One region of the Rhizobium sp. NLR16a genome, then DNA from elsewhere that is predicted to be linked to it. Evidence: predicted binding sites of a transcription regulator. Region 1 holds the regulator's gene; each other region holds the start of a gene.

What was found. The regulator PhoB, encoded in region 1, activates phosphate uptake and scavenging genes when phosphate is short. The targets are predictions, from matches to a motif close to TGTCATNNANCTGTCAT.
Region 2: phnF (phosphonate metabolism transcriptional regulator PhnF) is a predicted target of PhoB. The motif match lies at 2,621-2,637, and genes of this name have one in related genera.
Region 3: phnC (phosphonate ABC transporter ATP-binding protein) is a predicted target of PhoB. The motif match lies at 835-851, and genes of this name have one in related genera.
Region 4: J7U39_RS03165 (DUF1045 domain-containing protein) is a predicted target of PhoB. The motif match lies at 4,764-4,780, and genes of this name have one in related genera.

Annotation. Positions count from the first base shown of each region.
Region 1 is NZ_CP072865.1:3,596,526-3,603,764, forward strand. Features, by position in the region: gene J7U39_RS17420 (aspartate aminotransferase family protein) at 1-504, opposite strand, end outside; gene J7U39_RS17425 (GcrA family cell cycle regulator) at 928-1,461, shown strand; gene phoB (phosphate regulon transcriptional regulator PhoB) at 1,753-2,436, opposite strand; gene phoU (phosphate signaling complex protein PhoU) at 2,597-3,310, opposite strand; gene pstB (phosphate ABC transporter ATP-binding protein PstB) at 3,353-4,168, opposite strand; gene pstA (phosphate ABC transporter permease PstA) at 4,184-5,506, opposite strand; gene pstC (phosphate ABC transporter permease subunit PstC) at 5,503-6,984, opposite strand; gene J7U39_RS17455 (substrate-binding domain-containing protein) at 7,152-7,239, opposite strand, start outside.
Region 2 is NZ_CP072865.1:3,933,002-3,940,240, reverse strand. Features, by position in the region: gene J7U39_RS19145 (alpha-D-ribose 1-methylphosphonate 5-phosphate C-P-lyase PhnJ) at 1-358, opposite strand, end outside; gene J7U39_RS19140 (carbon-phosphorus lyase complex subunit PhnI) at 355-1,461, opposite strand; gene phnH (phosphonate C-P lyase system protein PhnH) at 1,466-2,074, opposite strand; gene phnG (phosphonate C-P lyase system protein PhnG) at 2,074-2,550, opposite strand; gene phnF (phosphonate metabolism transcriptional regulator PhnF) at 2,661-3,398, shown strand; gene J7U39_RS19120 (2,3-bisphosphoglycerate-dependent phosphoglycerate mutase) at 3,454-4,089, opposite strand; gene dapB (4-hydroxy-tetrahydrodipicolinate reductase) at 4,111-4,935, opposite strand; gene J7U39_RS19110 (ABC transporter ATP-binding protein) at 4,951-6,738, opposite strand; gene J7U39_RS19105 (glucokinase) at 6,863-7,239, opposite strand, start outside.
Region 3 is NZ_CP072865.1:3,942,079-3,949,317, forward strand. Features, by position in the region: gene phnL (phosphonate C-P lyase system protein PhnL) at 1-185, shown strand, start outside; gene J7U39_RS19160 (DapH/DapD/GlmU-related protein) at 182-799, shown strand; gene phnC (phosphonate ABC transporter ATP-binding protein) at 918-1,763, shown strand; gene phnD (phosphonate ABC transporter substrate-binding protein) at 1,850-2,755, shown strand; gene phnE (phosphonate ABC transporter, permease protein PhnE) at 2,820-3,779, shown strand; gene phnE (phosphonate ABC transporter, permease protein PhnE) at 3,787-5,130, shown strand; gene J7U39_RS19185 (DUF1045 domain-containing protein) at 5,272-5,967, shown strand; gene J7U39_RS19190 (alpha-D-ribose 1-methylphosphonate 5-triphosphate diphosphatase) at 5,981-7,120, shown strand; gene phnN (phosphonate metabolism protein/1,5-bisphosphokinase (PRPP-forming) PhnN) at 7,117-7,239, shown strand, end outside.
Region 4 is NZ_CP072865.1:697,202-704,440, forward strand. Features, by position in the region: gene J7U39_RS03150 (response regulator) at 1-2,831, shown strand, start outside; gene mnmD (tRNA (5-methylaminomethyl-2-thiouridine)(34)-methyltransferase MnmD) at 2,836-3,564, opposite strand; gene J7U39_RS03160 (FAD-binding oxidoreductase) at 3,563-4,741, shown strand; gene J7U39_RS03165 (DUF1045 domain-containing protein) at 4,856-5,563, shown strand; gene puuE (allantoinase PuuE) at 5,677-6,600, shown strand; gene uraD (2-oxo-4-hydroxy-4-carboxy-5-ureidoimidazoline decarboxylase) at 6,600-7,100, shown strand; gene J7U39_RS03180 (HepT-like ribonuclease domain-containing protein) at 7,097-7,239, shown strand, end outside.

The DNA of each region.
Region 1 (7,239 bases):
GGCATCGATGTCGCCGAACGGCACCTGATCGAAACCCGGCGCCTTGGGGCCGAAACCTTCGAGATATTTCTCCTGGCCGCCGGCGGCGATCGTCGCCAGCGTGCGGCCGTGGAAAGCGCCTTCGAAGGTGATGATATGGAACCTCTCGGGATGGCCCTTGGAAAACTGATAGCGGCGCGCCGTCTTGATGGCGCATTCGAGCGCCTCGGCGCCCGAATTGGTGAAGAACACCTTGTCGGCGAAGGTGGCGTCGGTCAGGCGTTTGGCCAGGCGCTCCTGGCCGGGAATTTCATAGATATTGGAGAGGTGCCAGACCTTGTCGGCCTGCTCCTTCAGCGCCGCGACCACATGCGGGTTGCCGTGGCCGACGGAGGTGACGGCGACCCCGGCGCCGAAATCGAGATAACGCTCGCCGCTCTCGGCGATCAGCCATACGCCCTCGCCTCGCTCGAACCGCAGCGGGGCACGAGAATAGGTGTCGTAAAGCGGCGCGGCTTCAGCCATCGCGGGTCTCCCGTTCAATGTTGTCATGCGCGGATTCCGGCTAACAAAACCAGGTCCGAAAAATCAAAAATGCCGCCTTTCGGCGGCGAGCGGTACTATTTCCTTTTCGCGCTGCAATGTCAACAAAACTGCGGCCTTAGCGTATGCCGCAAGCTTGTACAGGGGCACTTTCGGCCTTCAACAGGCATTATTGCAGAAATGACACGCAGAGGCAGCAAGTTGGGGAAAAACTTGAAATTCGATTCATCCGGATTCCCGCGACTCTTGTCACGGAGTCAGCCTCACACTAGGTTAAAGTTCAATTACTAGACTGCATGCGGCGGAACTAGTCACCAAAATTGATCAAGCGTTTCTTGTTTCGGAGGCTTCCGGGACAACGGTGAGGGATTCTGCCATCACCAACGCAAAAGGTGGAGACAGGGCATGAACTGGACAGACGAGCGGGTCGAGAAACTCAAGAAGCTTTGGGCCGAAGGACTGAGCGCCAGCCAGATTGCTGCGCAGCTTGGCGGGGTCAGCCGAAACGCCGTTATCGGCAAGGTGCACAGGCTCAGCCTTCCCGGCCGCGCCAAGGCCGGCGGCACGGCCACCGCGGCGCGCACGCCGAAGCGCCAGACATCCGCGCCGCGCGCGCCGAACTACGCCTCCCGGATCGCCACCCGCACCGTGACCCGCCAGCAGGGCGCAACCCTGCTGAAGGAAGAGATCGAGATCGATACAGTCGAGGAAATGGAATATGTGCCGAAGGGCAACGTGGTGGTGCCGATTTCCCGCCGCCTCGGCCTGACGGAGCTCACCGAACGCACCTGCAAGTGGCCGGTCGGCGATCCGCTCAAGGAAGATTTCCATTTCTGCGGCTGCGAATCCCCGGACAATTCGCCCTATTGCAGCTATCATCAGAAGCTTGCCTATCAGCCGATCAACGAACGCCGCCGGGCGGCGGCGCGGGTCAGCTGAGCGGACCGGTATAGCCAGACATAAAAAACGGGCCGCCGTTTCTTATTCGAGTGGGAAGTGACCTTTGCGTTTAGCAACCCCCACACTCCGTCATGCCAGGGCTTGACGGAGGAGGTGGCGCCGGGACAAGTCGGCTTTGCAGGCGCGATGGAAAGGTGGTGCCGAGACGCATAAGCCTCGCCGGCGCAACGACGCTGGCTCCGCAGCGGCGACGATGGACGACAAGGCGGGCCTCACAAGCCGTACTGCCGTGCGTTTGGCGGGAACGCCAACCCCACACTCCCTCAGCCTTCAGGCCTCCATCGAATAACCGGCGCCGCGGACGGTGCGGATGACGTCCTGCATGTTGGAGAAATTCAGCGCCTTGCGCAGGCGGCCGACATGGACGTCGACGGTGCGTTCGTCGACATAGATGTCGTGGCCCCAGACGCCGTCCAGCAGCTGCGAACGGGAAAAGACCCGGCCCGGCGACGACATCAGGAATTCCAGCAGCCGGAATTCGGTCGGGCCGAGGCGGACTTCGCGGCTCTTGCGGTGGACACGATGGGTTTCGCGGTCGAGCTCGATATCGCCGCATTTCAGCACCGAGGACAGCACCTCGGGACGGGCCCGACGCAGCATCGCCTTGACGCGGGCGACGAGCTCGGGGGTCGAGAAGGGCTTGACGACGTAATCGTCGGCGCCGGTGGACAGTCCGCGCACACGCTCGCTCTCCTCGCCGCGCGCCGTCAGCATGATGATCGGCAGCCGCTCGGTTTCCGGCCGCATGCGCAGGCGCCGGCAGAGTTCGATGCCGGAGACGCCGGGCAGCATCCAGTCGAGGATGAGAAGGTCGGGCGTGCGCTCCTGAAGCCTGATCTCGGCCTCGTCGCCGCGCAGGATGGTATCGACCTCAAAGCCTTCCGCCTCAAGATTATAGCGAAGAAGCACGCTCAGCGCTTCCTCGTCTTCAACAACTGCCACTCTCGGGATCATGCGTGTCCGTCTCCTCGCGCACAAGCCTTAAACCGGGACGATTTAAGCAGGCGTCCTGCGCAAATTCAGAAATTGGCTGCGACCTCTTTGCGCGCCCCGAACGGGCGCGCACGCAAGTGACTGGTCCGGGCGGCTGACCCGGGCGGCTCGTTCGGAACCATTATTCCGTCGCGGCGCCGACGGTGTTGGCACTGTCATCCTTCGGACGATCGCCTTCCGGCTGGGCGCCCGTCGCCATGTAGTAAATCGTCTCGGCGATGTTGGTGGCATGGTCGCCGATGCGCTCGATGTTCTTGGCGCAAAAGAGCAGATGCGTGCAGCTCGTGATGTTGCGCGGATCTTCCATCATGTAGGTCAAGAGCTCGCGGAACAGCGAGGTGTACATCGCGTCGATCTCGTTGTCGCGTTCGCGGATGGCGGTCGCCTTGTCGGCGGCGCGTGTCGTATAGACGTCGAGCACTTCCTTGAGCTGGACGAGCGCCAGCTCGGAGAGGTGCTCGAGGCCGCGGGCGAGCTTGCGCGGCACGCCTGTGCTCTGCACGGCGATGACGCGCTTGGCGGTGTTCTTGCCGAGGTCGCCGACGCGTTCGAGATCGGCGGCGATGCGGATCGAACCCATGATCTCGCGCAGGTCCGCGGCCATCGGCTGACGGCGGGCGATGGTGACGATCGCCTTGTCGCCAATCTCGCGTTCGGTGTGATCGAGGATCACATCATCGGAAATGACCTTCTGCGCCAGCGCCGTATCGCCGTTGACCAGCGCCCGGACGGATTCCGCGACCATCTGTTCGGCCAGGCCGCCCATTTCGGAAATCCGCCTGGAGAGGAACTTCAGATCATCATCATAGGCGGAATAAATATGTGTCGATGCCATGGGCTTTGTCCTCGAATAACGGAAAGCTTCGTGTCGCCGGGATCAGCCGAAGCGACCCATGATGTAATCCTGGGTGCGCGGATCGTCGGGGTTGGTGAACATCTTGTCGGTGTCGTTCTCCTCGACGAGGTTGCCGAGGTGGAACATGGCGGTGCGCTGCGAAACACGCGCGGCCTGCTGCATGGAGTGGGTGACGATGACGATCGTGTAGTTCTCGCGCAACTCGTGGATCAGCTCCTCGACCTTGGCGGTGGCAATCGGATCAAGGGCCGAGCAGGGTTCGTCCATCAGGATGACCTCCGGGCTGACGGCGACGGCGCGGGCAATGCACAGGCGCTGCTGCTGACCGCCGGAGAGGCCGGTGCCGGATTCGTGCACGCGGTCCTTGACCTCGTTCCACAGGCCGGCGCGCTGCAGGCTGCTCTCGACGATCTGGTCGAGATCGGCCTTCGACTTGGCGAGACCGTGGATGCGCGGGCCGTAGGAGACGTTTTCGTAGATCGACTTCGGGAACGGGTTCGGCTTCTGGAAAACCATGCCGACGCGGGCGCGAAGTTCGACCACGTCGATATCCGGATCATAGATGTCGTCGCTGTCGAGCGTGATCTTGCCGGTGACGCGGCAGCCTTCGATCGTGTCGTTCATGCGGTTGAGGCTTCGCAGGAAGGTCGACTTGCCGCAGCCCGAGGGGCCGATCAGGGCGGTTACGGTGTTTTCGCGGATGTTCAGGTTCACGTCGAAAAGCGCGCGCTTCTCGCCGTAATATACGGAGACATCCTGTCCAATCATTTTATACGGGACGTTGCTCATCTTCTGATCCAGCGCCTTTTCAACTGCAGCTTCCGTCAGCATGTTCATGATGTTTAACTCCGTTTACCAGCGGCGCTCGAAGCGACGACGCAAAAGGATGGCGCCCATGTTCATGACGATCAGGAACAGGAGCAGGACGATGATGGCACCCGAAGTACGCTCCACGAAGGCACGTTCGGCCTCGTTCGCCCACATATAGACCTGCACGGGCAAGGCCGTCGAGGGCTCGAGCGGTGTCGTGGGCGCATTGGCGACGAAGGCGACCATGCCGATCAAGAGCAGCGGCGCGGTTTCGCCAAGCGCGTGCGCCAGGCCGATGATCGTGCCGGTGAGGATGCCGGGCATGGCAAGCGGCAGGACATGGTGGAACACCATCTGCATCTTCGAGGCGCCGAGGCCGAGCGCTGCGGCGCGGATCGAAGGCGGCACGGCGCGCAGAGCCGCGCGGGTGGCGATGATGATCGTCGGCAGGGTCATCAGCGTCAGCACCAGGCCACCGACCAGCGAAGCCGAGCGCGGCAGGCCGATGAAGTTGATGAAGACGGAAAGGCCGAGCAGACCGTAGACGATCGACGGGACGGCGGCGAGATTGTTGATGTTGACCTCGATCAGGTCCGTCAGCCTGTTCTTCGGCGCAAACTCCTCGAGATAGATCGAGGCGGCGACGCCGATCGGCAGCGACAGAACGAGCACGATCAGCATCAAGTAAAGCGAGCCGATGAGGGCAACGCCGAGGCCGGCGGCCTCCGGGCGGCTGGAATTGCCGTTGACGAAGAGGCCGCTGTTGAATTGCTTCTGGAGAACGCCGCCCGCCTTCATCTGGTTCATCCAGTTGACCTGCTTGTCGTTGACCTTGCGGTTCTTCTCATCGACGGAAAGATCGATCTGGCCCTTGTTGGCACTGTCAATATTGGCATCAGCGAGCAGGGTGACATTGACCGTCTTGCCGATGATCGAGGGATCGGCGACGACCAGATCGCGCAGCTGGATCGGCGCGCTCTTGGAGAGCATGGCGGTTGCATCGCGCACATCCGGACGGCTCGATGCATTGATGTTCAGCTGCTTGACGATCGCGTCGCGCAGCAGAACCGGATAGTTGGCGGCGATCAGCACCGAAGGATCGGTCGCCCGCTTGCCGTTCGGATCGATCGTCTTTTCGGCGAATTCGATCGGCAGGGTGATCGTCGTCTGCTGGAAGGCGGTGTAGCCTTTGCCGATCACCGTCCACAGCAGGACGAAGAGAAAGATGAGGCCGAAGGCAATGGCGGCGATGCCGTAGGCCTGGAACCGGCGCTCGGCGGCATAGCGGCGCTTGATGCCGATGTCACGGCGGGCAGGCGCCTTGGAAACGGTGACACCGACGGCGGGAGAAACAATGTTCGTCATTCGTACTGCTCCCGATATTTGCGCACGATGTAGAGCGCATAGATGTTGAGGCTAAGCGTGATGCAGAACAGCGTGATGCCAAGCGCAAAGGCGACCAGCGTCTGCGGCGAGGTGAACTCGAGGTCGCCTGTCAGCTGATTGACGATCTTGACGGTCACCGTGGTCATCGGCTCGAAGGGGTTGATCTGAATGCGGGCGGCAACACCTGCGGCCAGCACGACGATCATGGTTTCGCCGATGGCGCGCGAGGCGGTCATCAGCAGCGCGCCGACGATGCCGGGAAGTGCCGCCGGCAGGACCACCTTCTTGATGGTTTCGGAGCGTGTGGCGCCGAGACCGAGCGAACCGTCGCGCAGCGCCCGCGGTACGGCGGTGATGATGTCGTCCGACAGCGAGGAAACGTAGGGGATCAGCATGATGCCCATGACGATACCGGCGGTCAGAACGCTCTGTGCCTGGATGAAGTTCGAATAGTTGCCGGAGAGCAGGCCGCTGATCTGCGCGGAGAAATCGCGCAGGAAGGGGCCGACGGTGACGAGGGCGAAGAAGCCGTAGACAATCGTCGGGATGCCGGCGAGCACTTCGAGCAGCGGCTTGGAGACGCCGCGCACCTTCGGCGAGGCGTATTCGGCCATGTAGATGGCGGCGAAGAGACCGACCGGCACGGCTACCAGCATGGCGACCAGGCCGATATAAAGCGTGCCGAGCAGGAGCGGGATCAGGCCGAACTGGCCGAAGGACGAGCTGCCGGCGCCGGCAAAGCGCGGATCCCAGACAGTGCCGAAAAAGAAATCGCCGGCGGGAACGACGGCAAAGAAGCGAACCGCTTCCGACAGCATCGACAGCACGATGCCGACCGTCGTCAGGATGGCGATCGAGGAGGCGAGCAGCAGGCCCCAGAGCATGACGCGCTCGACGCGGTTGCGGGCGCGGAAGCGCGGCGCGATGGCGCGCAGCGCATAAAAGGCGCCGGCAACGGCCAGAATGAAGACGATCGCGGTCATGGCGAGGCGGCTCGTCATGCTCATGGAATTGAGCGTCTTGGCGGCCTCGACCATGTATGGCTGCGGCTGGCCGGCGAGCGGCACGCCCTTTTCGCTGAGCTTGGCCTGCAGGGCGGCCGGATCGTTTGCCACCGCGGCGGCTTCGTCCGATGTCAGCATCGTCAGGCCGCGCGCGACCGTCGCCACCATCGAATAGCTCAGATCCTGTTCGACCGCGGCCTGCGCCTTGACCTCGGCAGGGAAAGTGCCGCGCACCGAGGACTGGATGACGCCGGGGCTGACGGAGAGCCAGACGCAGAGGACGACGAGGGCGGGAAGAACCGTCCAGATCGCGGCATAGGCGCCGTAATAGGCCGGCCGGGAATGCAGTGCGGAGGACCTGCCTCCGGCAAGGGCTGCGGCACGGCCGCGCGCGACCAGATAGGCGACGGCGCCGATCGCCACAAGGCACAGAAGTATGACGGATGTGCTCATTCGTTACGTCCCCAGGCCCGTGGCCCCCAAAAAGCGCGGGCGGCTTCATCAGCCTGCCTTCGGCTTCCAATCATGGAGAAGGAATTCAACCCTGCCGCGGAAAGACCGGGACACAGGGCCATAAACGATGCCGGCGCGGGCTTTGAAGCACCGCGCCGGCAAAGTCATTACATGGACTTACCAGCTTCGACGTCCTTGCGGATCGCGTCGCGCTCGGCATCCGGAGCGGCAACGAGGCCGTATTCAGCCAGCGGG
Region 2 (7,239 bases), 340 kb from region 1:
CTTGGCCAGGCCCGAGCTTCTCTTCCGGGATGCGGTGGCGCGTCTGGATGATCGTCGCTTCGCTGGTGCGCGTCGTCACCGCGACATTGGCGACCTTCTGGAAGAAGGCCCGGATCGAAACGGCATTGGTCGTGTCGTCGGCGCCCTGGTCGATCACCTTCAGCACGTCATCAGGCCCGATTATCGAGGCCGTCACCTGCACGCCGCCGGTGCCCCAGCCGTAGGGCATAGGCATTTCTCTGCTGGCGAAGGGCACCTGGTAGCCGGGAATGGCGATCGCCTTGAGGATGGCGCGGCGGATCATCCGCTTGGTCTGTTCGTCGAGATAGGCGAAGTTGTAGCTGGCGAGATCGCTCATTCGGCGGCTTCCTTCATGTCTTCGCCGCTGCTGCGGGCGGCTTCGAACTCGCGGCGCATGCGGCGGACGAGATCGAGTTCCGCCTGGAAGTCCACATAATGCGGCAGCTTCAGGTGTTCGACGAAACCGGTCGCCTGGACATTGTCGGAATGAGAAATGACGAATTCCTCGTCCTGGGCCGGCGCGGTGATGTCCTCGCCGAGCTCTTCGGCGCGAAGCGCGCGATCGACCAGCGACATCGCCATCGCCTTGCGCTCGCTCTGGCCGAAGACCAGGCCGTAGCCGCGGGTGAATTGCGGCGGCGCCTTCGCCGAGCCCTTGAACTGGTTGACCATCTGGCATTCGGTGATCTGGATCGTGCCGAGCGAGACGGCGAAGCCGAGTTCCGGCACCTCGAATTCCACCTCGACCTCGCCGATGCGGATCTCTCCGGTGAAGGGATGGTTGCGGCCGTAGCCGCGCTGGGTGGAATAACCGAGCGCCAGCAGGAAGCCCTCGTCGCCGCGGGCAAGCGCCTGCAGGCGCAGATCGCGGGTCATCGGGAATTCCATCGGCTCGCGGGTCAGATCGCCGATCTCGTGATCTTCGGGCATGTCGCCGTCGGCCTCGATCAGGCCCTCCTCGCCGAGGATTTCCGAGACGCGCATGACGCGGCCGGTCTCGGCCGGACGCTGGGCGGGCGCCTCGACCGCTTCGTCCTGAAGCAGCGACGGATCGAGAAGGCGATGAGTATAGTCGAAAGTGGGACCAAGAAGCTGGCCGCCCGGCAGGTCCTTGTAGGTCGCCGAGATACGCCGTTCGATCGTCATGTCAGCCGTGTCTAGCGGTCTGGAATAGCCAAAGCGCGGCAGCGTCGTGCGGTAAGCGCGCAGCAGGAAGATCGCCTCGATCATATCGCCGCGCGACTGGCGCACGGCGAGTGCGGCAAGCGTGCGGTCGAAAAGCGAGGCCTCAGCCATGACGCGGTCGACGGCGAGGGCGAGTTGTTCGACGATCTGCTCAATGCCGATCGCCGGCAACGAACGGTCGCCGCGGCGGCGGTCGGCAAGCAGCCGATGGGCATTGGCGATGGCGGCCTCGCCACCTTTGACGGCAACATACATGAGCTCAGATCTCCGTTGCTGTGATCTTGGTGGTGCGCGGCAGGCAGACGAAGTGTCTGCCTGAGGTCAACACGATGTCGACGCCGCGCGGGAAGAGCGCCCGGTTCTCGCTCCAGAGTCTGAGGAAGGTCTCCGGCAGGCTGGCCGGCCCGATCTCCACGACACTCTTGATGCCCGGACCCATCAGCGCCAGCCTGCGTCCGCCGTCGAGTTCGGGAAGTTCGATGACAACAGTCGTCGAACGGTCGGGATATTCCTGTGTGCCTGATGCAAACAGGCCGAAGGAGCAAAGCGTAATGCCCGCCTCAATGAAGGCAAAACGCGCATCGGCCTTCTCGGCGGTCAGCGGCGCGCCAGTGTGGAAGCCGAGCCACTCCGGCATGGCGGATTTCGCCAGTCCCGTGGTAAGCCAGACCGGCGTGTCGTGGTCGCAAAGCGTGAGCGCGATCGCGCCGGCGGCAATGCCGAGCGGCGCCGGCGGAGCGATATCGGGCTCAATGGTCTGAATGGCGCCGGGACGGGCCATGCCGTCCATCAGCATCTTGAAGACGCTCTGTGCATGGAAAACCGGGTCGGCAAAACCGCCGATCAAAGCTTCTGTCGCAAGACCCATCAGTTGTCTCCCCGCACCATGGTGAAGAAATCGACGCGGGTTGCCGCCGTCTCATCCGCCTTGCGGCGCTCAGTGGCGGCGATGCGCGCGGCAATCGGCAAAAGCAGTGCCTGTTCGACAAAATTCTTGCTCGTCTCCTCCTGCCAGAGCGCGTCGAAGATCGCCGCAAGACGGGCCTTCTCCCGGTCGGTGCCGAGCGCCTGCGCATGACCGATGGAACCGGACTCGAGCCGCACCGTCGCGCGTGTCATCGTCACCTCGCCGAGATTGAAAGGAGCTCCGCCGCCGCCGATGCGGCCGCGCACCATTACAAGTCCGGTCTCCGGTCCGCGCACCGGATAAGCCACGGGCTTTTGCGGCAATGCGTCCCAGACTGCCTGGAGTTCGCTCCGTTCCGCTCGCGCCAACAGATCGGCGGCGCGTTTGCGCTCCGAGACCGTTTGCGACGCGGCGTCTTCCTTGTCCGCTGATATCATCACTGCTTTCCTCGAAATGTCTATTGATATAGACAACCATACAAGTTATACCTAGCCTTAAATCGGTGTCGTGACAAGCGTGTGACATCGTGGGGCAAGGCAGGGGCAGAATGGCAGGACTGAAGCAGGTGCAGAGGCAGACAGGTGTGGCGCTCTGGCGTCAGATCGCCGATCGAATTCGCGAGGCGATCGGCAACGGAGCCTATGACGAAACGGGAATGGTGCCGCCGGAAACGGTGCTGGCGCTGCAATTCGGCGTTAACAGGCATACGGTGCGCAGTGCGCTGGCGGCGCTGGCGCAGGAGGGGATCGTGCGCGCGGTGCAAGGCCGCGGCACGCTGATCGAGCGCAAGCAGCGGCTGAACTTCCCGATCACCCGGCGCACGCGCTTCACTGCCGGCATCGGCGATCAGGCGCGCGAGACGCGTGGTCTTCTGCTCGATGAGGCGCAGGAGGAGGCGAGCGCCGAGGTTGCCCGCTGGTTGGGTGTGAAACAGGGCGAGCAAGTGATCCGGCTGGAAACATTGCGCCATGCCGACAGGCGGCCGGTTTCAAAAGCGACGAGCTGGTTTCCCGCCGGCCGTTTCGCCGGGATCGGCGAGGCCTACCGCAAGCATGAATCGATCACCAAGGCTTTCGCCGAGCTTGGCGTGGCGGATTATGTCCGCGCGACAACCGAGGTGACGGCTGCCCATGCCGGGACAGCCGACCTTGCCGACCTGGAACTCACCCCCGGCGCGATCCTGCTGATCGCCAAGGCAATGAACACCGATCTCGACGGCGTGCCGGTGCAATATTCGATCAGCCGTTTCGCCGCCGACCGGGTGCAGTTCACGATCGAGAACTGAGGCCAATAGTTGAGGCAAGGCGTGCCGACCGCTTACGGCGGCACGCCTCACCGAATTAGTGTGCACCGGACATATCGCCCAGAACTTCCTTTGAAGCCACGGTTGAATCCGCCTTCAGCTTGTAGACCATTGGAACGCCGGTCGCGAGATTGAGGGCGAGCACGCCTTCTTTGGTCAGCTTGTCGAGCACCATGACCAGCGAGCGCAGCGAATTACCGTGGGCGGCGACCAGCACCTTTTCGCCGCGCAGCACGCGCGGCAGGATTTCCGTGAGGTAGTAAGGCCAGACACGGGCGCCGGTGTCGCGCAGGCTCTCGCCGCCCGGCGGCGGCACGTCATAGGAACGGCGCCAGATATGAACCTGTTCCTCGCCCCATTTGGCACGCGCGTCATCCTTGTTGAGGCCGGAGAGATCGCCGTAGTCGCGCTCGTTCAGCGCCTGGTCGCGGATCGTCTCGAGGTCGGGCTGGCCGACCTTGTCGAGGATGAGCTTCAGCGTGTGCTGCGCGCGCACCAGCGCCGAGGTATAGGCGACGTCGAATTTGATCCCGTATTCGGCAAGTGCGGCGCCGCCGGCGTTGGCTTCCTGGATGCCGAGCTCCGTCAGATCCGGGTCCTTCCAGCCGGTGAAGAGATTCTTCAGGTTCCAGTCACTCTGGCCGTGGCGAACGAGGACGAGGGTACCGCTCATGAATATGCCTCCGAGATGTCGTTATTGGGAAGAAAGCCCGAGCACGTCGAGCATGGAATAGAAACCTGGCTTCTTGTCGCGCGCCCAGAGCGCCGCCTTGATCGCGCCGCGCGCGAAGATCGAGCGGTCTGCCGCGCTGTGCGACAGGGTGACGATTTCGCCTTCTCCGGCAAAAAGCACGGAATGCTCGCCGATGACCGAGCCGCCGCGCAGCGTCGCAAAACCGATCGTGCCGACTTCGCGCGCGCCGGTGTGGCCGTCGCGGACCCTCACCGATTTCGAGGCAAGATCGATACTGCGGCCCTTGGCTGCCGCTTCGCCGAAGAGAAGGGCGGTGCCGGAAGGAGCATCGACTTTGTGCTTGTGGTGCATTTCCAGGATCTCGATGTCCCAGTCCGCCGGATCGAGCGCTCGTGCCGCCTGCTCGGCCAGAACGCTGAGCAGATTGACGCCGAGGCTCATATTGCCAGTCTTGACGACGCGGGCATGGCGTGCCGCGGCGGCGATCTTCGCGTTGTCCTCGGTCGAGCAGCCTGTCGTGCCGATGACATGGACGATGCGGGCCTGAGCGGCGAGACCGGAAAACTCCACCGTGGCGGCAGGCGCGGTGAAATCGAGCACGCCTTCGGCATGCAGGAAAGCCTGGAGCGGATCGTCGCCGATGATGACGCCGGTCGGGCCGAGCCCGGCAATTTCACCGGCATCCTTGCCGACGAAGGGCGAGCCGGCACGTTCGACGGCGGCATGCAGCATCACGCCTTCCATGGAATGAATGAGCCGGATCAGCGTCTGCCCCATGCGTCCCGCTGCGCCGACCACCACCAGTTTCATCGCAGCATCGCTCATGTCAGTCTCGCCAGCTTAGTATGAATCCGAGGCCGAGGGCCTCTGCAGATTGTTGAGGCGAGCGTAAAGACCGTCGCTGACCTTCGCAAGCGTCTCATGATTGCCCTCCTCGACGACCCGGCCCTGCTGCATGACGACGATCTTGTCGGCGCGCACCACGGTCGATAGCCGATGGGCGATCACCACCACGGTGCGCCCGGTCATCGCCTCGTCGAGCGCCTTCTGCACGGCGGCCTCGGATTCGGTGTCGAGGGCGGAGGTCGCCTCGTCGAGCAGCAGGATCGGTGCATTGCGCACCAAAGCGCGCGCGATGGAAAGTCGCTGGCGCTGGCCGCCTGAAAGCGTCACGCCGTTTTCGCCGACAGGCGTATCGTAACCCTGCGGCTGCGCTGAGATGAAGTCATGCGCATAGGCAAGCCGGGCGGCCTCTTCCACCTCGGCATCGGTCGCTTCCGGCCGGCCGTAGCGGATATTGTCGCGGATCGTGCCCTCGAACAGGTAGGGCTGCTGCGAGACATAGGCGAGCTGCTGGCGCAGCGACTTCTTGGTGATGTGGGCGATATCCTGCCCGTCGATCAGGATCTCGCCTTCACGAGGGTCGTAGAAGCGCGGAATGAGGCTGATGACGGTGGATTTGCCCGCTCCAGAGGGGCCGACAAGCGCCGTGGTCGTCCCGCCCTCGGCGACGAAGCTGACACTGTTCAGCACGCTTTCACTGCCGTAGGCGAAGGAAACATTGCGGAATTCGATGCGCGCCTGCGTCACCGTCAGCGGCCGGGCATCCGGCAGGTCGCGCTGGCGCGGCTCCATGTCCAGCAATTCGTAGATCATCCGTGCATTGACGACGGCGCGTTCCATCTGCACCTGCAGGCGGGCAAGGCGGCGGGCCGGGTCATAGGCAAGCAGCAGCGCCGTCACGAAGGAGAAGAAGGCGCCCGGGGCCACATTGTAATAGATCGAGCGATAGGCGGCATAGGCAAGCACGCTGGCGACGGCAAAGCCTGCGAAGCTCTCCGTCAGCGGCGAGGTGCGCTCGGAAAGCCGGGCAATCCGGTTCGCCCGGTTTTCGGCGGCGGTGATGAGCTTGTTGACCTTGTTCTCCAGCTCCTCTTCCATCGTGAAGGCTTTGACGATGGCAATACCCTGGATCGTCTCCTGCATGGCCCCCAGCACGTGGCTGTTCAGATGCACGGCCTCGCGGGTTGCCGAGCGAAGACGTTTGGAAACATAACGCAGCGCATAGAGCAGTGGCGGCGCCATGATGAACACGGCGAGGCTCAGCAGCGGGTCCTGGAGGACCATCACGCCGATCAGCGAAACGAATGTCAGGAGGTCGCGCACCGTCGAGGTGATCGTCAGGTTGAGCACGTCACGGATGCCGCTAACGTTCTGGCTGACTTGCGCGGCGATATGAGCCGAGCGCGCCTCGCTGAAAAAGCCGACTGAAAGCGTCATCAGATGGGCATAGAGGCGGCGCTGATAGCGGGCGACGATATTGTTGCCGACCTTGGAAAGCGCCACCGCCTGGCCGTAGCTGGCAAAGCCGCGCAGCACGAAGGCAATGAAGATCGAAAGACAGATGATCCAGACGACGTCGGCGCGGCGGTTGGCGAAGGCCTCGTCGATGATCGCCCGCATGATCCAGGCGGTGAACGCCGTCGAAAGTGCCACGACCACGAGGCAGACGATAGCGAAGACATAACCCCAGAGATGGTCGCGGCCGTTTTCAGCGATGATGCGCTTCAGGATGCCGGTGACGGTATCGCTGCTGACGCTCTGCTTTCTGCTTTCCACGGCTTCCAAATATCAAGCTTCCTGTCCGAGACTGAGCGCGTCGTGAATGTGGCGCGCACTTTGGCCGGCTCTATAAAGAGTTGGGACTGGTTTGGCTAGACCGCGGCGCGTCCCGGAGGGACGCGCCCTGGGCTCAGCGCCGCCAGCGGCGGCCTTCCGTCGATACGCCGAAATTGGCCGGCATCCGCGCATAGGACGAAAGCCCGGCGAGCGCCGCCAGCGGATGCGTCACCACATAGGTCGGGATGGTGCGAAGCAGCGCACTATGTGGCGCCTTGTCCTCGAAAGCCTGCCGGAATTCCGGTTTCTTCAGCGCCGGGAGGATCTTCTGCGAGATGCCGCCGGAGAGGTAGACGCCGCCACGCGCCATGAACACCATCGCCATGTCGCCGGCCACGCGGCCGAGATAGGTGGCAAACAGCGAAACGGTCTCGACGGCGGTCTTATCGCTGCCGGCAAGCGCATGCGAGGTGATCTCGGCCGGATCCTTCATCGTCGGCTGGCTCCCGT
Region 3 (7,239 bases), 350 kb from region 1:
TTCTCGATGAACCAACAGCCTCGCTGGATGCGAAAAACCGCGCCGTCGTCGTCGGCATGATCGCAGAGAAGAAGAAGGCGGGCGTCGCCCTTCTCGGCATCTTCCATGACGAGGAAGTGCGCGAGGCCGTCGCCGACCGCATCCTCGACGTCCAGCAGTTCTCGCCGAGGATGATTGCCGCATGAGCCGCAAGCTTGGTATCGAGCCCGCCATCCACGAAACGGCCGAGGTCAGCGATTCCACCTTCGGGCGCTATACGGAGGTCTCCGAACGCTGCCGCATCAGCGAGGCGACCTTCGGAGACTATTCCTACATCATGCAGGACGGCGCCGTCTGGTGCGCAACGATCGGCAAGTTCGTCAATATCGCCGCCGCCGTGCGCATCAACGCCACCAACCACCCGACCTGGCGCGCGACTCTGCATCATTTCACCTATCGCGCCGCCAATTACTGGCCGGACGCCGATATGGAGACGGATTTCTTCGCCTGGTGGCGCTCGAACCGGGTGACGATCGGCCACGACGTCTGGATCGGCCATGGCGCGACCATCCTGCCCGGCGTCAACGTCGGCAATGGCGCCGTCATCGGGGCCGGCGCGGTCGTATCGAAGGACGTTGCATCATACACGATCGTCGGCGGTGTGCCGGCGAAGCTGATCCGCGAACGTTTCCCGAAAGAGATCGGCGAACGCATGGACAGGCTTTCCTGGTGGGATTGGCAACACGACCGGTTGCGCCTGGCCTTGCAGGATTTCCGCAACCTTAGCGCGGAAGATTTTCTGGCCCGCTACGAATGCTAGACGCCACCGCCGAGACACGGAGATTTGTGACACCTCTTACACAAATATGACATTGGAGGTTCATGAAGCGGGACTAATGCGATGCTGACCAGGGCCTGGAGTGCAAGGGAAGAGCATGATGTTCGAGCTGAAGGATGTCACCCGCCGTTTCGGAAACAAGCTCGCCGTCGATGCCGTGACGCTCACCGTTGCCCAGGGCCAGATGGTTGGCATCATCGGCCGCTCCGGCGCCGGCAAGTCGACGCTGCTGCGCATGATCAATCGGCTGCAGGAACCGAGCTCCGGCTCCATTCATTTCGCCGGCGTCGAGGTCTCCGGGCTTCGCGGTCAGGCATTGCGCAACTGGCAGCGCGACTGTGCGATGATCTTTCAGCAGTTCAACCTGGTGCCGCGCCTCGATGTTCTCACAAATGTCATGCTCGGCCGCCTCAATCACCGCTCGACGCTTCTGAGCCTTCTCAACATCTTCACCCGGGAAGAACGCGTTCATGCGATCGCCGCACTGGAGCGCCTCGGCATCGAGCAGACGGCGCTGCAGCCGGCCGGCACGCTTTCCGGCGGCCAGCAGCAGCGCGTGGCGATCGCCCGGGCGCTGATGCAGAACCCGAGGATGGTACTCGCCGACGAGCCTATCGCCTCGCTCGACCCGCTGAACGCCAAGATCGTCATGGATGCGCTGCGCGACATCAACGAGCGCGAGGGCATCACCGTCATCACAAATCTGCATACGCTCGACACTGCCCGCAACTATTGTGAGCGCATCGTCGGCATGGCCGGCGGCCGCGTCGTCTTTGACGGCAAGCCCTCGGAGCTGACGGCCGAAGCCGTGAAGGCAATCTACGGAACGGACAAGGATGGCGCCGGCATCGACGAAACCATGACGTCGACATCCATCAATATCGCTGCCGAGCGGGCAGACAATCCATCCGCCGGCGCCCAACCGCTGGCATTGGCCGGTCTCTGAGCGGGACGGCCGCGATCGAACGCCCGCGTCAAGGGCACATTCTTCGTAACGGGAAGGCCGGAACACCGGTCGATAGGAGAGAACGCATGTTGAAGAAAGCACTCTTTGCGGCAACGGCGCTGTTCGCGCTCGCCGGCGCCGCCAATGCCGCAGACCTCAAGGAATTCCGCATCGGCATCCTTGGCGGCGAAAACGAAACCGATCGCCTGCGCAATTATGCCTGCCTTGCGGACCATCTGAAGCAGGAGTTCGGCTTCGAGAAGGTCTCGCTCTTCCCGGCCGCCGATTATGACGGCGTTATCCAGGGTCTGCTCGGCGGCACGCTCGACTTCGCCGAACTCGGCGCTTCCGGCTACGCCTCCGTCTACCTCAAGGATTCGAAGGCCGTTACGCCGATCCTGACGACGCAGCAGAAAGATGGTTCGACGGGTTATTACTCGATCGGCCTTGCACTGAAGTCCTCCGGTATCAAGACCATCAAGGACGCCAAAGGCAAGAAGCTCGGCTACGCCGATCCGGACTCCACCTCCGGTTACCTCGTTCCGCTGACGCAGATCCCGAAGGACACCGGCATGCCGAATGACAAGTTCTTTGCCTCGACCCAGTTCAACGGCGGGCATGAAAACAACCTGCTTGCCGCCTATGACGGCAAGGTCGACGTCGCAGTCGATGACTCGTCGGGCATCGGCGATTTCAAGGACGGCTACACCTCCGGCACCTTCCGCAAGGAAGTCGACAAGGGCGCCGTGGACCCGAACAAGCTCGTTGAAGTCTGGCGTTCGCCGCTGATCCCGAACGGCCCGCTCGTCGTGCGCAACGCCCTCGGCCAAGAGTGGCAGACGAAGCTCGCAGCCTTCTTCACGGCCCTGCCGGAAAAGGATCACAAGTGCTTCTCGGCTGTCGAAGGCGGCGACTACAAGGGCTATGCCCCGGTCAAGCACGACTTCTACAATGCTGTCGTCGAGGTTCGCAAGGCGGCCATCGGCGGCTGATCGCCTTTCCAATGCGGGGCGGCCGGCAACGGCCGCCCTTTGTTTGTTACCGCGCGGAGCGTCCATGACCATTGCCGAAACACAGCCGCACGTGCAGAGCACGCAGGAGATCGCCACCGCCTGGGATCGGATGGTCGCGAAGCGCCGCTTTTATACCGTCCTTGGCTTGGTCATCCTCGTTGCGGCATTCGTCAGCTCCGTCCGGTTCGCCGATGAGAGCAATGCCGGCCATTTCTTCGAGCGTCTGCCGCATCTTTTCGACTTCCTGAGCTGGCTCATTCCCAAGGATTGGAACGATGTCTGGCGCGCGCTGTTCGACATAGCCAGCGTCAACGACAGAGGCGGCGAGGAATTCAACTTCGACAAGGGCCGCGTCTACGTCTGGGGTGCCTTCTACATTCCGGAATATTTCGAGCTGATGATCGTCACGATCAACGTAGCGCTCATCTCGACCATCATCGCCTTCATCTTTGCGGTTCCCTTGAGCTTCTTTGCCGCGCGCAATCTCACGAATTCATGGCCGCTGCGCATCGTCACCAAGCGGCTGATGGAGTTCCTGCGCGCTTTCCCCGAGATTGTCATTGCCGGCCTGTTTTCGGCGATCCTGTCGATCGGGCCGGTCGCCGCCATCATAGCCATCACCCTGCACACGATCGGCGCGCTCGGCAAACTCTTCTACGAAGTCGCCGAAAACATCGACATGAAGCCGCATGAGGGGATGAAGGCCGTCGGCGCCAACTGGTGGGAGCGCGTGCGCTTCGCCGCCCTGCCACAGGTGCTGCCGAATTTCACCTCCTATGCGCTCTTACGCCTGGAGATCAACGTGCGCGCCTCGACCATCATCGGGGCCGTCGGCGGCGGCGGCATCGGCGAGGAGCTGAAGCTTTCGATCTCGCGCGGCTTCGGCGCCAAGACGATGGCGCTCGTTCTGCTGCTCTTCGTGACGATCGTCGCCGTCGACCAGTTCTCCGCATGGCTGCGTCGCCGTCTCGTCGGCGAGCACGCTTTCCTTCTGCAACATTGAGGCCGCCATGACGGTGATTGACGCAAACCGCATGCATGAGATCGAAGCGCGCTATCCGGAATATTTCCACCGATCGTTCCGCCAGCGTTTCGGCGGGTTGATGATCCTCATTGCGACGCTGCTCTACGGGCTCTATGCCGTCTGGTTCTTCGACCTGCCCAAGCTCTTCGCCGAGGCCCATTGGGAACGCGTCGGCATCTATCTCAGCCAATGGGTGAGCTACGATGTCCAGCCGGACCTCCGCATCCAGGACGACGGCTCGATCGAGGTGCGTTATCCCCGCTTCTCACCGCTCGGCGATCATCCGCACCCGGACTGGGTGGTCAACAATCCCGACGGCAGCATCACCGTTTCCATCAGCGGCATCAGCCGCAGCGTCACCGTCTCAAAGAGCGAAACGATCGTGACCGCGCACGGCGTCAGCGTCCCCGTCGACGTATCGAGCGGCGCGCCTGAGGTGGTCGGGCCGGTGCCGAGCTGGATGACTGTTTATGACGACAACGTGCTTGCGGATCTCGGCTTTGCCGGCGACGTCAGTATTTCCGTCGATCGCGTGAAGGTCCGCAAACGCTTCCTCGGCTGGGCGAATTTCATCTTCGACACGCAATCCTCCTTCTTCGACAAACCGGTCGGCGAAGTCATCGGCCTCGTTGTTTCCGGCCCGCGCATCAAGCCCGACCAAACCAACCTATCGCTCGCCTTCGAGGATATCTGGAACAACAGCGAATGGCAGCATGGCGACGTCTGGACCAAGCTTTTCCAGACGATCGTCATGGCCTTTCTCGGAACGCTGCTCGGCGTGCTTGCCGCCTTCCCCCTCGCCTTCCTGGCAGCGCGCAACATCACGCCGAACCGCCTCCTGAACCAGATCCTGAAACGCTTCTTCGATTTCCTGCGCTCGGTCGACATGCTGATCTGGGCGCTGTTCCTGACGCGCGCCTTCGGCCCCGGGCCGCTCGCCGGCAGCGGCGCGATCTTCCTCACCGAGACCGGCACGCTCGGCAAGCTTTATTCCGAGGGGCTCGAGAATATCGACAACAAGCCGCGGGAAGGCATCAAATCAACCGGCGCCCAAACGGTGCTCGTCCATCGTTACGGCATCATGCCGCAGATCGTTCCGGTTATCGTCAGCCAGACGCTCTACCAGTGGGAATCGAACGTGCGCGGCGCGACCATCATCGGCGCTGTCGGCGCGGGCGGCATCGGCCTCAAACTCTGGGAGGCGATGCGCACCAACGCCAACTGGGAAAACGTCGCCTATATGGTCATTCTGATCTTGATCGTCGTCTTCCTGTTTGACGCCGCCTCGAACGTCCTGCGCCACCGGCTGATGGGCACGAAGACGCACTGACCGTTCGACGAGGGGCGACGGCGACGCTGCCGCCATCATCATTCTGTCACGGAAATCTTTTAGCCGGGAGCCTGCTTGCGGTTCGCCGCCAAATCACTGCACATTGCGCTCCCCGTTTCGACGATCCCCAGGATAAAAGCCTTGCGCTACGCTCTCTATTTCTCGCCGCCGAAGGATGATCCCCTGACCGGCGCGGCTTCGCTCTGGCTCGGCCGCGATGCTTTCACCGGCAAAACCTATCCTGCACCCGAACATGAGACACTCAGTGCGGCAGAGCAGTTCGAGCTGACCGCCGACCCACGCCGCTACGGCTTTCACGCGACGATCAAGGCGCCGTTTTCGCTTGCCGCTTCCGTCACCGAACGGGATCTCATCACCTTTGCCGAGGATTTCGCGGCGCGCACCCCGGCCTTCAAGATTCCTGAACTCGTGCTCGGCCAGCTTGGCCGTTTTTTTGCACTGGTTCCCGGTTCTCTTTACCAACCTCTTCAGGATTTCGCCGGAAAGGTGGTAAAATCCTTCGAACCGTTCCGCGCTACGCTTTCCGAGACTGATATCGCGCGACGCAACCCGGAGAAGCTCAGCGACAGCCAGCGCGCCAATCTGCAACGCTGGGGCTATCCTTACGTCATGGAGGATTTCGGGTTCCACATGACTCTGAGCGGCCAGGTGCCGGAGACACGCGCGGAGGTGATGAAAACGGTCCTGGCGGAGCGTTTTGCCGGTTTTACCGGCCGGCCGCTTTCGATTTCCGGCCTCGCCGTCTTCATCGAGGAGACGCGCGGCGCCCCGTTCAAAGTTCATTCCTGGCTGCCGCTTTCCGGCGCCAAAAGCTGAAAGACCTGACGATATGAGCAAAGAGACCGTCTTTTCCAACGCCCGCATCGTTCTCGAGGAGGACGTCCTTTCAGGATCGATCCTCATCCGCGACGGCAAGATCGTCGATATCTCCGAAGGCAATTCGGTAGCCGGCGAAGATTTCGAGGGCGACTACGTCATTCCCGGCCTTGTCGAGCTGCATACTGACCATCTCGAAGGCCATTATCAGCCACGTCCGGGCATCCGCTGGCACAAGACGGCTGCCGTCCAGGCGCATGACGCCCAGATCGTCACATCGGGCATCACCACGGTCTTCGACTGCCTGCGCATGGGCGCGGACGAGGACGGCGGCTTCGAACATGGCGAGATGCGCGAGATGGCCGACGCCATCCAATCGGCGGAGAAGGAAGGCAGGCTGCGCGCGGAGCACCTCCTGCACCTGCGCTGCGAGGTCTCGGCCGACAACGTGCTCGAACATTTCGCCGATTTCGAAAAGGATCCGCATGTGCGGCTCGTCTCGCTGATGGATCACGCGCCCGGCCAGCGGCAGTTCCAGACGATGGATCAGTATATCTTCTACTACCAGAAGAAGCGGGGCCTGAGCGATGAGGCTTTTGCCCGTTTCGTCGCCAAGCGCCAGGCGGAATCGGCGCGCAATTCGACGCCTCATCGCAATGCCATCGCCAAGGTCTGCGCCGAGCGCGGCATCACGGTCGCAAGCCATGACGACGCCACGCTCTCTCATGTCGACGAGGCGATCGACAATGGCGTGCGCCTCGCCGAGTTTCCGACCAGCTTCGATGCCGCCCGGGCATCGCACGAGCACGGCATGAGCGTGCTGATGGGCGCACCGAATATCGTGCGCGGCAAATCCCATTCCGGCAACATCGCCGCCCGCGATCTCGCCGAAATGGGCGTGCTCGACGTGTTGTCCTCCGACTACGTGCCGCTCAGCCTGCTGCATGCACCCTTCATCCTCGCCGACGAGGTGGAGAGCATCACCCTTCCGAAAGCGATCGCGATGGTGACATCGACGCCCGCCCGCACGGTCAGCCTCGACGATCGCGGCCGGATCGCGACCGGGCTGCGCGCCGATCTCGTCCGTGTCCACCGTTCGCACGGCGTGCCGGTCACACGCTCCGTCTGGCGCCAGGGACGCCGTGTCGCATGACCCCGCACGAACCACATGCAGCAGCCGGAGCCGAACGGGGCATCATGGTCGTCGTCGTTGGGCCGAGCGGCGCCGGCAAGGACACGCTGATGAACCTCGCTGCGCGACGTTTTGCCGGC
Region 4 (7,239 bases), 1.2 Mb from region 1:
GCGTCAACGAACTCGACGTTCTACGTACCGTCCTGGAGGACCTGCCGGTTGCGGTTTTCGTCCGCGACGACAAGCACCGCCTGGTCTATGCCAACAAATATTATGAGACCTTCAGCGGGCGCGCCCGCTCCGAGTATCTGGGAATGACCGAACACGAAATGTTCGGGCCGGAAGGTGCTGAGGCGATCTACCAGGAAAACCTGCTGGCGCTCAGGGACGGCATTTCGGTGGAGCTCGAGAGCGAGATGCCGAGCAATAGCGGGCATGTCTATCCCGTCATCTCGCGCGTCAACCGTGTCATGACGGCGGATGGGCGAACCTATGTCGTCGGCTCCTTTTCCGACATCTCGCCACTCAAGGAACGCGAAAAGGCGCTGATTGAATCGCGCAAGCAGCAAGAGATACTGCATCGGGACATCGAGAGCATTCTGCGTTCGCTGCCGATCGGCGTGCTGATCCTCGATAACGACCACCAGATTCTCTACGTCAACGACGAATTCTACAGCATCTGGGAACTGCCGCTCGACGATCGCTTCGACGGCCGCCCGTTCATCGACGTCATCCGCCGCAATGACGAGCTCGGCCGCTACGACGGGACGCAGACGCCGGAAGAGATCTACGCCTTCCGCAAACATCTGTTCGAGGCCGAAGAGCCCGAGCCGATCGAGCTTGGCTGGGCGGGCGGCAAATCCGTGATCTTCGACAGCCGCCGCATCTCCAACGATCGTATCCTGCTGACCTATGCCGATATTTCGGCGGTGCGCGAGCGGGAAAAGGAAATCCACGAGACGCGTGCAGCCCTTGAGCGGCTCGGCGAAATGATGCGCGACGCGACGCACGCCATGTCGCAGGGCATTGCCATCGTTCAGGACGGAATCATCAAGATGTCCAATGAGGCGATGGCCGATATCCTGCAGATCCCGCCGCACTATATCGAGGCTGGCCAAGGCTGGCTCGGCATGTTCGAATTCTGTGCGGCGCGCGGCGATTTCCACGATGCGGCGGAACAGATCCTGCAAGAGTGGCGCGCCAACATCGCGGCCAGGCAGCCGATTTCCACCGCCTTCCATGTCGGCGGCGAGCGCTGGGTAAACATGGATGCAACGGTCAGCCGGGGACAGCATTGGGTGGCGCTGTTCACCGACGTCACCGAACTCAAGAGCCGCGAGGAGGAATTGCGCCAGCTCCTGTCGCGCGCCGAAGCCGCCGACCGCGCCAAATCCGAATTCCTTGCCAATATGAGCCACGAGATTCGCACGCCGATGAATGGTGTACTCGGCATGGCGGAACTGCTGGCCAAGACCAATCTCGACGCGCGCCAGAAAACCTTCATCGACATCATCGTCAAGTCGGGCAATGCGCTGCTGACTATTATCAACGACATCCTCGATTTTTCGAAGATCGATGCCGGACAGATGAAACTGCGCAAAGCCGCTTTCGATATCACCGAAGCGGTGGAGGATGTGGCGACACTCCTCTCCTCGCATGCAGCCGAGAAGAATATCGAACTCCTGGTGCGGGCAGCACCGGACCTGCCGGCCGCGGTGATCGGAGACGCCGGTCGTTTCCGCCAAATCGTCACCAATCTCGTCGGCAACGCCGTCAAGTTCACCGAGCGCGGCCATGTCTTCGTCGATGTCGGCTTCGAGACGATCGCTGGTGGGGAGATCATGGCGATCATCCGCATCGAGGATACCGGTATCGGCATTCCCCGAGAAAAGCTCGAAACGGTCTTCGACAAGTTTTCGCAGGTCGACACCTCGTCGACCCGCCGGCATGAGGGAACGGGGCTCGGCCTTGCGATCACTGCCGGCCTCGTCGATCTCTTCGGCGGCTATATCAATGTCGAGAGCGAATGGGGCAAGGGCTCTGTCTTCACCATCAATCTGCCTTTAGCGGTGGCGGCCGCCCGCCTCGAGCCGAAGCCGCTGCCGATCAATGTACAGGGCGCGCGCATCCTCGTCGTCGACGACAATGAGGTGAACCGCCGCATTCTCACCGAGCAGCTTTCGCTCTGGGGCTTCGACGGAGTGGCTGCCGAGGGTGGCGGCACCGGTCTGGCGATCCTCAAGGCAGCGGTCGATCTCGGTGTCACCGTGGACGCTGTCGTGCTCGACTATCACATGCCCGACATGAACGGCGCCGATGTCGCGCGCCGGCTGCGCGCCGATCCCCGCTTCGTCGAACTGCCGATCATCTTCCTGACGTCGATGGATATTTCCGGCACGGAAAAGGAATTCGCGGCGCTGAACGGCCATGCGCATCTGATGAAGCCGGCACGCGCCAACGTGCTGCGCAACACCGTCGTCGAAGTGGTGCGCGCCCGCCGCGTGAAGCAGGCTTCGGAAGCCGAGATCGCCCGCCTGCGGGTTGAGGCGGCCGTGCCGGCGCCCGCGCCTGCCCTGGTGCCGCAGAAGCGGACGGCCGAATTCGTCGACGTCCTCGTCGCCGAGGACAACGAGGTCAACCAGATCGTCTTCACCCAGATCCTGCAGTCGACGGGGCTTTCCTTCCTGGTCGTCAACAACGGGCAGGAGGCGGTTACCGCCTGGGAGAGCCACACGCCGCGCATCATCATGATGGACGTTTCGATGCCCGTCATGAACGGTCATGAGGCGACACGGACGATCCGCGAGAGGGAAAAGGGGCAGGGCCATCGGGTGCCGATCATCGGCGTCACCGCCCATGCGCTCGAAAGCGACCGCGAGGCCTGCCTCGATGCGGGCATGGACGACTACATGTCGAAGCCAATCAGCCCGGAACTGCTGGAGGAGAAGATCCGGCAATGGCTCGGCAAGGACGAGCTGCAGCCGGAGCGCACCAGCTACTGATCTTTTATTCGCTGAACGCCTTTATGCCGCAGAGCATTTCGCGCTTGCCGGCGAAGCCCTTGCGGCGTTCGACGGCAAAGCCGGCGGCGATGAGGTTGCGGCGCACGAAGCCGGCCGCGGCGTAAGTTGCGAAGGTGCCGTCGGCCACGGTCTTTTCGTTAACCTCACGCATCAGTTCCACCGACCACATGTCGCCGTTGCGCGAGGGGGCGAAGCCATCGAGATACCAGGCGTCGAAGCCGGGCTTTGCCGCCGCGACGCCGTCGAGCGCCGCGCCGCAGACGACGCTGAGCCGCGTCTGGGCATCGAGATCGAGCGAGACAGTGCGAACAGGCGTCTGCGGCCATGCCGCCGTCAGGGCTTCGCGCTCGGCATCGATTTCGCCCCAGTGCGAGAGCGCCCGGCCGATCTCTTCGCCGCGCATCGGGTGCAGTTCGAAGGAGATGAAATGCAGGTGCTGACCGTCTGCTCGGTGCAGTTTCCATTGCCGCCAGGTCTCGGCAAAGTTGAGCCCGGTGCCGAAGCCGAGTTCGCCGATCACAAATTCGGGCCGCCCACTCCAACGCTCCGGCAGGCCGTTGCCGGCCAGGAAGACGTGCCCGCATTCCAGCCGGCCATCGGTCTGGCAATAAAAATGATCGCCAAAGGCGGTGGAATAGGGCATATCGCCGTCGCGCCATTCGAGCGGCTGCGGCGCGCCCGCGCCAATCTTATCGGGGTTCACGTCTTTCATGGAAAAAGCCGATAGTCCTCAGCAAGCGCCCGGTCAATCTTCTTGCGATTTGCTGATCGTCGGCGGTGGCATCATGGGTCTCTGGGCTGCCGTCCATGCCGAACGCCGCGGCATGAGCACCCTCCTCGCCGACGCCGGCAGCTTGGGCGGAGGCGCGAGCGGCGGCCTGCTCGGCGCGCTGATGCCGCATATGCCGGACCAGTGGTCGGAGAAAAAGCAGTTCCAGTTCGACGCGTTGGTCTCGCTTGAAACCGAAATTGCCACGCTTGAGGCCGAAACCGGGCTTTCGGCTGGCTACAACAGGTCTGGGCGGCTGATCCCGCTGCCGAAGCCGCATCTCAAGCGCATCGCCCGCGGCCATTCCGGGGACGCCGAACGCCATTGGCGGGCAGGCGAACGCCACTTCCACTGGCATGTGCTCGACAGGGCGCCAGTCGGTGGTTGGCCCGACGCATCTGCCGGCGAAAGTGGCTTCGTGCATGATACGCTCGCCGCCCGTGTTGCGCCCCGCTCATTGATCTCAGCGCTCATCGCCTTGCTGCGGCGGGCAAAACACGTGCGTATCATGGAGCATGCGGCCGTTGCCGCCCTCGATCCCGATCGTGGCACCGCGGAAATTGGCGGCGAAACCATTGCCTTCAGCCGCTGCATCCTGGCTGCCGGCCATCAGTCCTTTCCGTTGCTGCAGGAGCTGACGCCGGGGGCGAAAAGGCCGCTCGGCCAGCCAGTGAAGGGGCAGGCGGCGCTGTTGAGGGCCGATGTCGACCCGGCGCTGCCGACGATCTTCCTCGATGGGCTCTACTTGGTGGCGCACGAAGGCGGGTATGCGGCAATCGGCAGCACCAGCGAGAACCGCTTTGACGATCCCGGCTCGACCGACGCGCAACTCGACGCGCTGATCGAGGCGGCGCGGGCGATCGCGCCGGCGCTCCGCAACGCCCCTGTCATCGAGCGCTGGGCAGGGCTTCGCCCGAAGGCCATCGACCGCGATCCGATGATCGGCCGCCATCCCGTCCATCCCCGATTGATCGCACTGACCGGCGGTTTCAAGGTCAGCTTCGGACTGGCGCATCGGCTGGCGGAAGCTGCGATTTGTATCGCCGGCGATACAGATTGTGAATTTTCGCTGCCGGAAAGCTTCGCGATATCAAGCCATATTGCTGTCGCTTCATGTTAAACGTGAATTAGATACAGCTGCGTTTCGTTATTCTGTCATGCAAATCACCTATCTGCTTGCGCATTGGAAGCGCCGGATCTTGCCGGCGCTCACTTCCTTGATGGAGGAAATTGCATGCGCTATGCTATTTGCTTCACGCCTCCGGCGAGCGACCCCCTGTCGCTCGTGGCCGCCAATTGGCTAGGCCGAAACGTGTTTTCGGGCGATATGGTGGAGCCTCCGGCCGTCCGCGGCCTCGGCATTCACGAGATCGCCTTTTATACCGCCGTGCCGCGACGCTATGGTTTTCACGGTGTTTTGAAGGCGCCTTTTCACCTGTCCGCCGGCACGTCGGAATCGCAACTCCTGCGCGATCTCATGCGTTTTGCCGGGACCTATGCCCCTTTCCAGATTCCCCGTCTGGAGATCGCCCGGCTCGGCAGTTTTTACAGCCTGATGCCGAGCGCTCCCTGTGAGCCGATCCAGTATGTGGCTTCGGCGATCGTCCAGGAGTTTGATCGTTTCCGGGCGCCGCTGAGTGAAGCCGACATCGAGCGAAGTGATCCCGACGGGTTGTCGGCGGCGCAATTTGCCAATCTGCATCGTTGGGGCAATCCCTATGTGATGGAGGAGTTCCGCTTCCATATGCCGGTGACGGGCCCCATCAATGCGATCGACATGCCCCGCATCGAGCCGGTGCTGCGAACGATCTTCGAGCCCGTCTTGAGGGAGCCGGTGATGGTTTCGAATGTGGCTTTGATGATCGAGGAAGGCACCGGCGGCCCCTTCCGCGTTCACTCGCTCCACCCGATGGGCAAGGTCAGCGCGCGCAGGATCGCCTGAGCCGATATCAAGCTAAGCCATTGTGAATGACAGAGAAATTTTGCTGCGCAGTTTCCGTCTCGACATTCCGGCTGCGGATGATACCGTTCCCCGTCTTTTCAGAAGGTGATTTGATGGTATCCGAGACCTACCCGCGCAATCTCGTCGGCTACGGGCGTCAGACGCCCGATCCGAAGTGGCCGGGCGACGCCCGCGTCGCCGTGCAGTTCGTCATCAATTACGAAGAGGGCGGCGAAAGCTGCATCCTCGAAGGCGATCCGGCTTCCGAAAACCTGCTGTCGGAGATCGTCGGCGCGGCCGCCTGGCCGGGGCAGCGCAATCTCAACATGGAATCGATCTACGAATATGGTTCGCGGGCAGGCTTCTGGCGGCTCTGGCGGATGTTCACCGGTCTCAAGGTGCAGGCGACCGTCTACGGCGTGACGCTGGCGATGGCCCGCAATCCCGAAGCCGTCGCGGCCATGAAAGAGGCCGGCTGGGAGATCGCCAGCCACGGTTATCGCTGGCTGGAATACAAGGATTTCCCCGAGGATCTGGAGCGCAAGCACATTCTCGAAGCCGTGCGCCTGCATACCGAAATTACCGGCGAGCGGCCCTTCGGGATGTACCAGGGAAAACCTTCCGACAACACGCTGCGACTGGTGCAGGAAGAGGGCGGTTTCCTCTATTCCTCCGATTCCTATGCTGATGACCTGCCTTACTGGGTGAAGGGCATCGACGGGAAGCCCTTCCTGATCATCCCCTATACGCTCGAAACCAATGACATGCGTTTTGCCACGCCGCAGGGTTTCAACGCCGGCGATCAGTTCTTCACCTATCTCAAGGATGCTTTCGATACGCTTTATGAGGAAGGGAAGGACGGCAGCCCGAAGATGATGTCGGTCGGCCTGCATTGTCGCCTCGTCGGGCGTCCGGGCCGGGCGGCCGCTCTGAGGCGCTTCATCGAATATGTGCTGAAACATGACAAGGTCTGGATCCCGCGCCGCATCGAGATCGCCGAGCACTGGCACAAGCATCATCAGCTGGATGCGCTTTAATGCTGTCGCGCGAGGATTTCGTTTCCCGCTTCGGCGGCGTCTTCGAGCATTCCCCTTTCATTGCTGAACGGGCCTATGACGCGGGCAGCCTAACGGAGCCGCTGACGGCATCAGCTGTGCACGCAGCGCTCACCGCCGTCTTCCGTGCGGCAAGCCGGGATGAGCGTCTCGGCATTCTGCGCGCCCATCCCGATCTTGCCGGGCGTCTGGCGATAGCAGGTGAACTCACGGAAGACAGCCGCAAGGAGCAGGCCGGCGCCGGTCTCGATCGGCTGAGCCCGGCCCAACATGCCCGCTTCACCGAACTTAATGCAGCCTATGTCGAAAAATTCGGCTTTCCCTTCATCATCGCCGTCAAAGGGCTCGACAAGGACGATATCCTTTCTGCCTTCGAAACGCGGATCGGCAATGACCTGGATGAGGAATTCGCGACCGCCACGACACAGGTCGAGCGGATCGCGCTGCTGCGCCTGACATCGATGTTGCCGGAGGGCGAATGAGCGAGCATCGTGCTATCGACTATCTCAATGAAATGCAGAAGGCGGCAGCCGAAGCGCTATACTTCGTGGGCGGAATGGATGAGGCGGCCTTCGCCGAGGACAATCTCACCTTCAAGGCGGTTGCCTTCTGCCACTTCAC